3 regions of the Photobacterium sp. Alg240-V54 genome follow, and region 3 is predicted to be linked to each of the others. Evidence: predicted binding sites of a transcription regulator. Region 3 holds the regulator's gene; each other region holds the start of a gene.

Region 1 (4,456 bases), on a different contig from region 3:
TGCCGCAACCCTTATAACGATTAACGAGGGTGAACGCAGCCTCGCAGCAATAGAGCTTATACTGGTAACATTTTGCTTTATCAGTAATATTCTCTTTTCCCGTTTACGCGCCAAAGAATTGGGAATTAAATTGAAACGCTTATCACAGCTTGAACGTGAAGAGCATGCCCGTTATAACGGCTAATCTTTACTCATTTTCATCGCTATAAAAAAGGCCTGTGTACATAAGTACTCAAGCCTTTTTTCACTTATCAGCGCTATCTATTCAGTTTAGATTAGAATGAAATTAACTATTCCAATCATAAACATTTTGTGGCGATACTGTTAATGGTGTCACTGATGATGTTGTTGCAGGAACCGCTGATGCTGTCGTTGTCGCACTTGTCGGTGCCACTGCTGGCGTTGGTACCGAATCAGCCGCAAAAGCTACCCCTGATTGAGCCTGACTCACTTGGTTGTCATGGCTGATCTCTTGACGGAATGCCTGCTCTGAACCTTGAAGATTCAATTGAAAAATAACACTATTACCTTTAATTCGCATCGCATTAGCACTGCCCACGGTGGTTAAGTTATTCAGCATTTTCTCTAGGGCAAAAAAGTCTTCTGTCGATTGAATATTATCAACTTCAATATTAACCTTACCACCAGCAACACCACCTAATACCACGGCATATTTATTGGCTAAATAATCCGTGACTTTATTGATCATCTGCGTCGATGTTTGTGCCAATGTACCAGATGCAGTACCCGCTATAGGTTGCGTGTCTGCTGTTGCAATTTTACTTGGTTGCTGGGGATAAAATTGCCAATTTAGGCTTACCGTACCATCCGGTTGTTGCTGTGCTTTAACCAATAACAAGCCATTGGCATGATAACGATGACTGGCCGCGGCGATTGGATCAATAAAGTTACCCCACAGATCTGACACATTAACTGCCGTTGCATCTGTTATATCACCAACCGGAAATGTTAATGGCAACCCACGGCTATCTGCTGCTTGTTTAGTATCATTAACTAATGCGTTAGTTGATTGATCCCACAAAATATTACGTTGCTGGTCATCACTATCAACCATCCACACTAAAATATTAGGACGTTGATCTTTCCAAATACTGGCTTTTGACTGCATCAATAATTGCTTGATCTGATTTTTATCAAAGCTTAGATCAAGTGCACGTTGGCCATCAACTTGGCTGTAACCAAATTGGCTTATATAACGACCACTGTTCGTAATTGCCGCTTTAATTGCTGGGTTGTTAAGAATATCAGTATTGCCTGATATTTTGACCAACACATTCGCCAGCCCTTGCTCGCGCGCGGCTTGATCAGCTTGTTGATCGCTTCCAATCAAAGCAACCTGGGTTTGATAAAGATCATTTACCGTCGCAGCGCGTACTGGCAATGCCAATACCGCTAAAAATAATAATGCAAATCGCAACATAGTAAGACTCATGGTTAATTCAAAAAATAGACCTAGTAAGACAGACAACAGGTTTTATCATTGGTGCCGTATCATAGCGCACAGTTTGTAAATTTCATTCGACAATTTCGACAATATAATTTTATCACTCACATTTTTGACTGCGAGATGACTATTGTCATGCAAATAAAGCGCCACTCGTTCTAAATTTAAACGATCATAAGTATATTTTAACTTTTATTCATATAGGCTACCGTTTGCTTACATGCTAGGATTGCGCGATTTTTTTACTTAGGAATACATATCATGATGCAGGTTCTTCAAGGTGCGCAAATGCTATTTGTCGCCTTTGGTGCATTGGTGCTGGTGCCATTACTCACCGGTTTAGATCCCAATGTTGCTTTATTTGGCGCAGGTGCTGGCACTCTTTTATTTCAGGTCGTAACTAAACGTTCTGTTCCTATTTTTCTTGCCTCATCTTTCGCTTTTATTGCTCCAATGATGTATGGCATTCAAACATGGGGGGTTGCTAGCACCATGGGTGGCCTAATGATGGCGGGTGTGGTCTATGTGATCATGGGTGGCATTATTAAAGTACGTGGGGTTGGTTTTATTCATCGTCTCTTGCCGCCAGTTGTCGTTGGCCCAGTGATCATGGTTATCGGTTTAGGGCTAGCGCCTGCCGCAGTTAATATGGCGGTCGGTAAAACTGGTGGTGGCGATGTTCAATTGATTGCTCACGATACCGCGTTATGGATCTCTGCTGTTTCTCTTAGCGTAACCATTATTTTAAGTGTGTTCGCGAAAGGCATTTTGAAATTAATCCCAATCGTCGGTGGCATTAGTGCTGGCTACATTACTAGCCTTGGTTTTGGGGTTATTGATTTTACACCTGTCATCCAAGCAAGCTGGCTTGCAGTACCAAACTTTACTCTACCCGAGTTCAATATCAATGCGGTGTTATTTATGATCCCGGTTGCGATTGCGCCAGCGGTCGAACATGTTGGCGATATTTTAGCGATTTCAAATGTGACAGGTAAAGATTACCTTAAAAAGCCAGGACTACACCGCACCATGGCAGGCGATGGCATTGCCACCATGGCAGCATCACTTATTGGCGCACCACCGAATACGACTTACTCAGAAGTAACTGGAGCGGTAATGCTAACCAAAGCATTTAATCCGGTGATCATGACTTGGGCAGCCGTTACCGCTATCGTATTGGCTTTTGTGGGTAAACTTGGCGCAGTATTACAAACCATTCCCGTACCTGTGATGGGCGGCATTATGATTTTATTATTTGGTTCGATTGCTACTGTTGGCTTAAATACGCTTATCAAAAATCAAGTTGATTTACATAAAGCCCGCAATCTAGTGATCGTTGCAGTAACCTTGGTGTTTGGTATTGGTGGTATGGCATTTGGTATTGGTGAGTTTAGCTTACAAGGTATCAGTTTATGTGGCATTGTTGCGATCTTACTAAATCTTATTCTGCCGCAAGATTTAGGTGAAAACAATGTGGTTGATAATGCTCAAATTGAAGATACAGAGCATTTGTAATTATCACGACAATTCATTGCCAATCACAATCAATAGTTAAAAAAAACCGGACTCACTTAGTCCGGTTTTTTATATCAGTGATAAACAATAGAATAATTATTTAGTACCGAAAATCTTATCGCCCGCATCACCAAGACCAGGAACAATATAGCCCTTGTCGTTTAGCTTCTCGTCAATAGCTGCTGTGTATAGCTCTACATCAGGATGGGCTTTTTCTAATGCTGCAATACCTTCAGGGGCTGCAACAAGTACCAACACTTTAAATTGTGTACAACCATGCTCTTTTAATAAATCAAGCGTTGCGATCATTGAACCGCCAGTTGCTAACATAGGATCAACAACCAATGCAATACGCTCATCGATATGTGACGCTAATTTATTAAAGTATGGTACTGGCTCTAACGTTTCTTCATCACGGTAGATACCAACAACACTAATACGTGCACTTGGCATATGCTCTAATACACCATCCATCATGCCTAAACCAGCACGAAGAATAGGTACTACCGTCACTTTTTTACCCTTTAGCTGATCAATCTCAACTGGACCATTCCAGCCTTCGATCATCACTTTTTCTGTTTCGAAGTCTGAAGTCGCTTCATACGTTAATAGGCTACCAACTTCGGTTGCCAATTCACGAAAACGCTTAGTGCTGATATCACCTTCACGCATAAGACCGATCTTATGTTTAACCAGTGGGTGTTTCACCTCAACGACTTTCATCTTGACTCCTGGGAACTAAATTATAAAAAATAAAAAATCGCATTATTATATACCATGCCAATCGATTGCCGATAGTATCAAATGTTTAATTGACTGAAATTTAATCGCGCAACAAATTAACGCAAACGTTTGCTCTAATGTAATGACTGCTGTTATCATACGCTGGTTTTTTACTTTAATACGTTTGAGGGATCATCTGTGAGCAACAAAAACTCTTCTCTTAGTTACAAAGATGCTGGTGTTGATATTGATGCTGGTAATGCATTAGTTGACCGTATTAAAGGCGTGGTTAAGCGCACTCACCGCCCTGAAGTTATGGGTGGCATTGGTGGTTTTGGTGCTTTATGCGCACTTCCTACCAAATACAAAGAGCCAGTTTTAGTCTCTGGTACTGATGGTGTTGGCACCAAACTTCGCCTAGCGATGGATCTGAAACAACACGATACTATTGGTATTGATTTGGTTGCAATGTGTGTTAACGATCTGATTGTACAAGGTGCTGAACCTTTATTTTTCCTAGATTATTACGCAACAGGTAAACTTGATATTGATACTGCAGCAAGTGTTGTTGCTGGTATTGGTGAAGGGTGTATTCAATCTGGCTGTGCATTAATTGGTGGTGAAACTGCTGAAATGCCAGGCATGTATCATGGTGAAGATTACGACGTTGCCGGTTTCTGTGTTGGTGTCGTTGAAAAAGCGGATATCATTGATGGTTCAAAAGTAACCGCTGGCGATGCACTTATCGCTGTA
Region 2 (4,456 bases), 210 kb from region 3:
AGGTGGACGGGTTAATTGTGATTTTATTGATAATGTCGGTGGTGTTGATTGTTCTGATAATGAAGTAAACATTAAAATTTTGCTCAATAGCCTCGTTGAAGAAGGTAATTTGACTTATAAGCAACGTAACGTGTTGTTAGATCGAATGGAAGCAGATGTGAGTCAGCAAGTATTGGCTGATGCTTATTGCCAAAGTGAATCCATTTCAGTGACACAATATCAACAAACAGCATTACTTAAAGAACAAATTAGGTTTATTCATCACTTAGAACGGATAGGGAAGTTAGATCGTTGTCTTGAGTATCTACCTGATGATGAAACCTTGATTGAAAGAGAAAAAGCAGCAATAGGCCTTACTCGACCTGAATTATCAGTGCTGGTGGCATACGGAAAGATGATCCTTAAACAACAATTAGAAAATGACGATATTGCCAATGATGCTTTTCATCGTAATCAGTTAATGGCCTATTTTCCATCAGCATTAAAAAAATACCAGCAACAGATGATCCATCATCCGTTAACCAAAGAAATTATTGCAACCGCGTTGGCAAATCAGATGTCAAATGAAATGGGGTGTAATTTCGTTACACGATTACAAGAAGAAACTGGATCATCAGTCGTTGATATTGCATCAGCCTACGTTGTTGGCCGTGAAATTTTTCATTTTCCTGATTTATATATAGCTATTAGGCAATTAGATAATCAACTAACGACGGATACCCAATATGATATGTTGTTTCAGTGTCGGCGAATGTTACGTCGAATAACACGGTGGTTGTTACGTAACCAGGATCGAAAATTAACGATAGAGCAGCAGATTGACTTTTATAAGCCTTATATTATTGATTTACGAGAAAACATAGAACGTTACCTTGTCACTGATGAAGTGAAAGAACATCAACACCAAGCTCAGCAATTAATTAATGTCGGTGTACCTCAAACATTGGCTGATAATATTGTGCGTTTACCCAGTCTATATTGTGCGCTCGATATTGGTCAAATAGCCGATCAGCAGCAACAGACGCTGAGTCATATTGCTCAAGTGTATTTTTTGGTTGGGGTCGATTTATCACTTCATTGGTTTTTGAAACAAATAAATAATCAGCCAGTAGAAAATCATTGGCAAGCATTAGCAAGAGCATCATTTAGAGAAGAACTTGATTGGCAGCAGCGACAACTAACGGTATCTGTTATTCAATATGTGGCGGCTCAACCACAAGATTGTGTAAGTCAATGGGTTGATGATCATCCTATTGCTATTCAACGTTGGGAGAGTGTATTAACAGAATTTAAAATAGGAACGGTGCATGAATTTGCTAAATTTGCTGTTGCACTAAGAGAGTTGACCCTATTAAACCTTCATTCTCAGTCTCGTAGCTGAGTGTAAATGCCTATGTGGTAGTTGCTAAATGGTTAACAATAGTAAGCTAAGTGTATGTGATTTGTTAGGTGGTGTCGATTTTGATATGTGTTAACGAAAACGTTTGCTTTTTGTGGCGTTTATTTTAAACAAGAGCGAATTATAACTCATTGTAAATATTGATATAAAATATAAGCCTCTGTTTTATTGATAATAATCAAACTAATAGGGATTGTATTTAGCACTATAACTGTGAATAATACCACCCCGTTTATACGGGATTTTTAATGGAGTTATAATGTTATATCGCATCGCACGATCCGCTATTTTCCAGTTGGATGCAGAAAAAGCACACGACCTCGCTATTCAAAACTTTTCTCGCTTTACTGGTACTCCACTTGATCTCTTCTATCGTCAACACGTACCAGAACGTCCTGTTGAAGTGATGGGCATTACGTTTAAAAATCCTGTTGGTCTGGCTGCTGGCCTTGATAAAAATGGCGAATGCATTGATGCATTTGGCGCAATGGGATTTGGCTTTGTTGAAGTTGGTACCGTAACACCACGTCCTCAGTCAGGAAATGATAAGCCACGTTTATTTCGTTTAATTCCAGCAGAGGGCATTATTAACCGTTTTGGTTTTAATAACCTTGGGGTTGATAACTTAGTTGAGAACGTGAAGAAGTCTACCTATGACGGCGTTATTGGTATTAATATCGGTAAAAATAAAGACACACCAATTGAAAAGGGTGCTGAAGACTATTTAATCTGTATGGAAAAAGTCTATCAGTATGCTGGTTATATTGCGGTAAATATCTCATCACCAAATACACCGGGATTACGCTCACTACAATATGGTGAAGCATTAGACGACTTGTTAGCACAATTAAAGCAAAAACAAGCAGAGCTTGCCGAAAAACATGGCAAATATGTTCCACTCGCACTTAAGATCGCCCCAGATCTTGATGATCAAGAAATTGTTCAAGTATGCGAATCACTTATTCGCAATAAGATTGATGGTGTTATTGGTACTAATACTACGCTAGATCGTACCATGGTAGAAGGTATGGATCATTGTGATGAGATGGGAGGCTTAAGCGGTCGTCCATTACAAAACAAGAGTACTGATGTTATTCGTAAAATGGCAATTGCTTTAAATGGCGCACTACCGATTATTGGTGTAGGCGGTATCGATTCAGCAATGGCTGCACGTGAAAAGATTCATGCCGGTGCTCAATTAGTTCAAGTTTATACTGGATTTATTTATCATGGTCCTCGGCTAGTTAAAGATATTGTGAATGGTCTTTAATATACCAGCATGATGTAACGTTCAGTTTATTTTATTGATTAAGCCAAATTGATTATTATTTTCAATTTGGCTTTTTTATATCTAAAAATTAAAAATCTCACAAAAATACAGATTTAGCATTAATGTATTTTCTAAAATTTTCCTCTTTTAATTTACCATCGGTGACGTAAAATTTTGTCTATAATCTAGACACATAGCAAGCTAGAGAGGACGTGATGTTAACACCGAATAATTCTTGGTATTGGCAATTTGATACTAAGAGAAATACATTAATGTTAGAACTTGGTAATGAATTATTGTTTTGCGTGGCTATACCAGCAAAGCAATTAACCGTTGAAGCAAAATCTATTTCAAATCAAATCTTCACTGTGGCAGATGTCGCGGCTTACCAAACATTTAAAGAAGGTATGGTTGATTTACCATTATCAGAAGTACGAAAATCTGAGCTAGCTTTAAATGCAGTTGCTGCATATAGGTTTCAAAAACCATTGATGTTAAGAAGTTGGTTTTTTGCTCCACAAGCAGGAGTTGATCCTGATTGGGGTGAGGTGGTTATTTTAAAAACGGCTAATGATTATGCGCGGTTTATTATTATAGAAACTGACGGTAACTCAAGCCTCTGTATGTTAGCTGATGTAACCCCAATAAAACTAGATCATGATAAGGAGCTTAACTTTTCAGATACTATTCGAGTGATGAATAATCGCATCTCACCTTATTCTGGAATATTGCCTATGGGCTTTGCGTTAGTAGGGTAGGGAGTTACTTTTATGTAGCTCCCTATTTTTACTCTTTTGCTAGTAGCATTCGTTCCACCATTTCATTTGTTATTCCTCCCTGTATTTTATTGCCGTTCCTCGTATCGAAATAAAGATCCCCACTTAGTTAAGTCATCGTACTTTGTATATTTGTTAGCGTTACGCATCTATCAGTGCAATCTATTTGTGCCTGTGGTTGGCTAACCTTATATCGTTGCTTAATCGAATTGCTGTGTTTATTCAATATCGATCCATTCTTTGATCTTGCAGGTGGTATTAGATCAAAGCAAAGACAAAAAAGTGATATTAAGTCGTAATAACATGTGATCATGATCTAAAAACTAGGCATTTTAGTATAAAAAACGACCGAATAAATAGTATCAATACGCTTGTAAATGGTTTTATTTGTTGCTGTTAATGTCAAACTTAATCAGATAACTTCCTCATTTAACAATAATTGATAGTTGATGAATAAAACCTGTCCAGTTGTATTCCATTTATTCCAAAATGTCAGTTTAAAGTTTTAATTATTTCGATTTTTAGTTGTATTTCCAGTAGTTTTGTTTTTCTTTAGTCATAAAATACAATTGGTTATGAATTGTTTACTGCTGTGAATAATCATTTTTGTGTTTATTTTGAAACAACTAAGTGATGTAAATTACACTATTGTTCCCTGTTGGAAATTATCGTTGGTGCGATGAAATTTTATTCAAATACGTCAGTAAGAATGTTGATAAGGAATCAAAGGCTGCTTTTTTCACTTAATTAGTGAATTGATTGTGCTAAAAGCGAGGTATTTAATGTGATTTCAGTTATAATTCGACGCAATATTAGTGTGAAAAGAACGCCATGAATCAATATTTAGCGATTACTTCCCGCGGCCTAGAAAACTTGCTTGCGGATGAATTAGAACAATTAGGTGCACAAAACATTCAAGTTGTGCATGCCGGTGTCCGTTTTAAAGCAGATCAAGCAATGGCTTATCGTTGCTGTCTATGGACACGTATCTCCTCTCGAATCATCCAAGTG
Region 3 (4,456 bases):
ATAAGAAAAAATTTGTTTATTATTGCAATTGGTTGAAATTGCAGCAACAAATACAACCTTGAGAGGCAGCAAAAAGAATGTGGTGGGCACAATGATATGCAAACGTTGATGAATGGTGAGTAATCATTATCGAACGTTAAAAATACGTTTAAGACGCCAGAAGAGAACTGATAAATGAATAAAATATAAAACAAAAAAATTACGTTTTATTTAATATTTATATCATCTATTAGTCGATATATTTAAATAAATGATATTAAGCTATTATTTTTAATTTACATTCTATCGAGGGATGCTTTAAATAGCGTGTTAATACCAAAGTAGAATAAATTAAAGAGGCACTGGGCCTCTTTATTCTTAAGCGTCACTTAGCCAGTTGACGAATATATTTATTATAGTTTTGCTAGCAGTTCATTGCGTCTGCTTTCTGGTATTACTGACCAGTGTTGGCCATGTATAGCACCTTCAAGTGCCCATAACAATTCTATACTTAACGACGTTTCTTGTGTTTTTTGTAACGCCTTATAAGCTTCGAGTGCGCCAATGTCATGCAGTTGTTTGATAGTTTTAATACCTACTTTTTTGAGCATTCGTTCATTTGAAAGCCGTAAGTTGGGTAAGTCTTTAATTCTATCTGGTGTACAGCAGTCTTTGGCTTTTTTATCAGCTTGTGCTGCCTCAAGAGAATATTTTGCCTGCTCGACAATTTTCTCTGGGTGTTGCCACCATTCATCAAGAATAGCGTAATGTTTTGTAATGACAGGGAAACCACGTTTTTTATAAATATATGGTTCTAAACCCGCTTGTTTAAATTCCTCTTCTGTTTTCGCGTTTGCACGTAGGTGGAGTTTATTATTTACCACAAGAGCAAACATTGCTTCTCCTGCGAAAATACCAAAACCGCCAAACATAGAACGCGATTTTACATTACCTAAATGGTCTAATAGTTTTAATGAATCTTTTAATATTGGTTTGTCCATACTTCTACTCGGTGAATAAATGAGTGTCACCTAACATTAAAGTAGTTGTCGTTTTACTTTTATTAATAAAGTTATTTACATCACAAACGAACTACTTTAAATCATTCATGTATTACTCTATAAATAGACTTATCAATAGCGAAGTTTTATTTATAGTTTGTAAGTCTTTTGCTTACTATTATATGTATTTACATGAATCATTATATTCTATCTTTTAACAAGTGAAGTTTGAATATTGATGAAAGCTGATGAATATGTGATATCGCTCATATTTCTTGGTAAGAAACAACGTTTTAATAGCGTTTAGAGGCAGGGGAATTATATTGATAGGAAAAAAAAGCCAATATAATTATTGGCTTGATAAATAGATAACGCTATTAGCGTAGATCTTTAACAGATTTTCGTTCAACGATAGCAGGGGCCATTTCAAAAATTTGAGGTTCGTGATCTTTGTCTTTCATTCGTGCCATCAAAATTTTAATTGCTGTTTTACCTAAGCGACGTTTTGGCTGGTGGATAGTCGTTAGTGGCGGCGCAAAGTAGGGCGCAAGATCAATGTTGTCATAACCAATGATAGAAATGTCATTCGGTACGCGTAGTCCCGCTTGTTCAAAGGTACTAATCAGTGCCATCGCCATAATGTCATTAAAACAAAAAATAGCGGTTGGGCGATCAGTCATCGCAATATATTTCTCAGCAGCTTCGACAGCAGAATCACACTCAAAATCGCCTTCAAGGATCCAGTCTTGGTTAACCTCTAAATTTGCTTCTGTCATCGCTTTATTGAAGCCTTTTAAGCGCTCACGACAGGTCGATTTATCATTGTGGCCAGATAGACAACCGATACGGGTATGACCATGTTCGATAAAATATTTAGTCGCAATATAGCCACCTTGTTCGGCATTATCTTGAATTTTATCAGTATGTGGGCTTTCTGGGCCCCAATCCATGACTACCATAGGTAAATCTTTTTGGCGCTCAAGTAGATCCAATAACTTCTGATCGAGATCTGAACACATTACTAATAAGCCATCGACACGTTTTTCTGCCAACATGCGTAAGTAATCGCGTTGCTTAGAAAGGTTGCCTTCGGTATTACATAAGATCAGAGTGTAACCTTCACGGTAACAATACTCTTCAACACCATGCACAACTTCAGCAAAAAATGGGTTGGTTGATTTAGTCACCAGCATACCGATGGTACGAGTCGTGTTACATTTTAAACTGCGTGCCACTGCGCTTGGTGCGTAGTTAAGATCTTCAACGGCAGCAAGAACTTTTTTCTGCGTTGCTTCTGCGACAAAGCGCGTTTTATTGATCACGTGTGAGACTGTTGTCGTTGAAACACCAGCCATACGTGCAACATCTTTAATGGTTGCCATATTTATTCTTCTAATAATGAGCGCTAGAAATGATTCTAGCCAATGGTGTGGTACCAAATTGAGTAATCACTGAGAGATATAAAATCCATCTTATTGCGTTAGTCGTCTCGTTAATTATTCAATTTGGCACCGATTATGTATCTGTTACATACTTAAATAGTATCCAACAACAAAATCCGCATCTATTTTGCGGCTTTATAATTATTACATATTTTTCAAGTGTAATCGCTTGCGTTCACATTTTACTGAGTGTTTCGCGTAGTGCAACGATTCTATTGTTTTGGATTAAAATATTTGATGCTATCAACAAAAAAACGTAAATTTCAGCAAATTTATCGTAGTGTTACTGAAATTTACTTGATGGACTCATCATGTGTGGTTAGTTAACATGCTGATAATAGATAAGGGTAATCATGGATAGGATGGCGGTGAACAGAAACTTGCCAACCATAGACAGTATTAATCACTGCCGGATTTAATGCTTGCCATGGTGTGCCATCGGCTTGAATTTTTCCATGTTGAATAATTACCATCCGCTGAGCATATTGGGCCGCTAAATTAAGATCATGTAATACCACGATCACCGCTGCACCTTGAGCTGCCATCGTTTGTGCCATTTGTAGCGTTTTATGTTGATGGGCTAAATCTAAGGCTGAAGTTGGCTCATCTAACATTAAAATGCATTTATCATCGGCTTGGCTTAATTGGGTTAATACTCGTGCAAAATGGATCCGTTGTTTTTCACCACCAGATAAGGTGGGATACAACCGCTGAGCAAGCTCAAGCACATCGGTATTAGCCATTGTTTGGTTAGTGATGTGATTGATTTCTTGGCGAGATAAACACAATGGCATAGTGCCAAGTTCTACCACTTCTTTACAGGTAAAGCTAAAAGAGAGTGAACTGTGCTGCGGTAGAATGCCTAAATGACGCGCCAGTTCTGCGCGTTGCCAATCATTGATATCACGATTGAAAAATGCCACATCGCCACTTTCAGGTGAAATCTCACCACATAAGATTTTAAGCAAGGTGCTTTTACCCGCGCCATTAGGGCCTAATAGCGCAGTAACTTGACCTGCTTTAATATCAATACTGAAATTATCTAATAACACTTTATTGGCTAATGTGAGCTGTAAGTTACGTGCTGTAATCGCCGTCGAGTGTGAGAGTGTCGCCGTCATGCGATTCTGCCTTTTTGCTTATTAAGTAGATAGATAAAAAATGGAGCGCCTAAAATAGCGGTAATAATACCTACCGGAAGTTCTTGTGGTGCAAACGCACTACGGGCGATCATATCTGCGACGAGTAGTATTAAAGCGCCTAAAATAGCCGATATTGGCAACAATGTCTTATGGTTAGGGCCTGAAATCATGCGCCCTAAATGCGGAATAACCAGACCAATAAAACCAATTGGGCCGGTAATCGCAACGGTGATCCCAACTCCTGCGGCACACACAATAATTAAACTGCGTTTAAGGTGTTGAACATCAACCCCCATATGACGGGCTTCGGCTTCACCTAATAAAAACGCATTAAGTGCATTTGCTTGACGGTAACAATAATAATAAATCACGATAAGGCTTATAAAAGCTAACCCAATACCAGACCATGTAGCCCCAGCAAGTGAGCCCATAGACCATAAAGAGAAATCACGTAGGGCTTGGTCATCAGCAATGTAATTTAATAACCCCAGTCCTGCGCCAGATATTGCACCAATCGCAACCCCTGCAAGCAGCATAACCACGACAGAGGTGCCATTTTTGTCAGTACCAAGGTGATACACCAAATAAGTACTTATTGCGCCACCTAAAAAAGCAAAAAAGGGTACGGCACCAATGTTCATTAATAGTGGGTAATGCGTCATCAGCGGAGCAAATAAAATGATTGCAAATGCCGCTCCTAGGCCAGCACCGCCTGATATACCAATAATACCAGGGTCGGCAAGAGGGTTACGAAATAACCCTTGTAACACGGCACCACAAATTGCCAATATAGCGCCAATCGCAATACATAATAATGTCCGTGGTAACCGTATTTGATGGATCACTAAATCAACATGAGTCGCAAGGTGATGCTCGCCGGGTAACAGGGCAA

Evidence for each region. Region 3 encodes PurR, which represses purine synthesis genes. Its sites were predicted from a motif close to TNANGNAAACGTTTNCNTNA; they were not measured.
Region 1: G6R09_RS11660 (uracil-xanthine permease family protein) is a predicted target of PurR. The motif match lies at 1,666-1,685, and genes of this name have one in related genera.
Region 2: pyrD (quinone-dependent dihydroorotate dehydrogenase) is a predicted target of PurR. The motif match lies at 1,473-1,492, and genes of this name have one in related genera.

What each region holds. Positions count from the first base shown of each region.
Region 1 covers NZ_UNRL01000003.1:571,766-576,221, forward strand. Annotated here, with positions in the region: gene G6R09_RS11650 (DUF2069 domain-containing protein) at 1-184, shown strand, start outside; partial or broken gene G6R09_RS11655 (DUF2066 domain-containing protein) at 287-1,378, opposite strand; gene G6R09_RS11660 (uracil-xanthine permease family protein) at 1,727-2,980, shown strand; gene upp (uracil phosphoribosyltransferase) at 3,077-3,703, opposite strand; gene purM (phosphoribosylformylglycinamidine cyclo-ligase) at 3,902-4,456, shown strand, end outside.
Region 2 covers NZ_UNRL01000004.1:360,985-365,440, forward strand. Annotated here, with positions in the region: gene G6R09_RS13355 (NAD-glutamate dehydrogenase) at 1-1,381, shown strand, start outside; gene pyrD (quinone-dependent dihydroorotate dehydrogenase) at 1,659-2,669, shown strand; gene G6R09_RS13365 (cell division protein ZapC) at 2,885-3,427, shown strand; gene rlmKL (bifunctional 23S rRNA (guanine(2069)-N(7))-methyltransferase RlmK/23S rRNA (guanine(2445)-N(2))-methyltransferase RlmL) at 4,277-4,456, shown strand, end outside.
Region 3 covers NZ_UNRL01000004.1:148,888-153,343, forward strand. Annotated here, with positions in the region: gene G6R09_RS12435 (TfoX/Sxy family DNA transformation protein) at 393-980, opposite strand; gene purR (HTH-type transcriptional repressor PurR) at 1,358-2,362, opposite strand; gene G6R09_RS12445 (heme ABC transporter ATP-binding protein) at 2,746-3,543, opposite strand; gene G6R09_RS12450 (iron ABC transporter permease) at 3,540-4,456, opposite strand, start outside.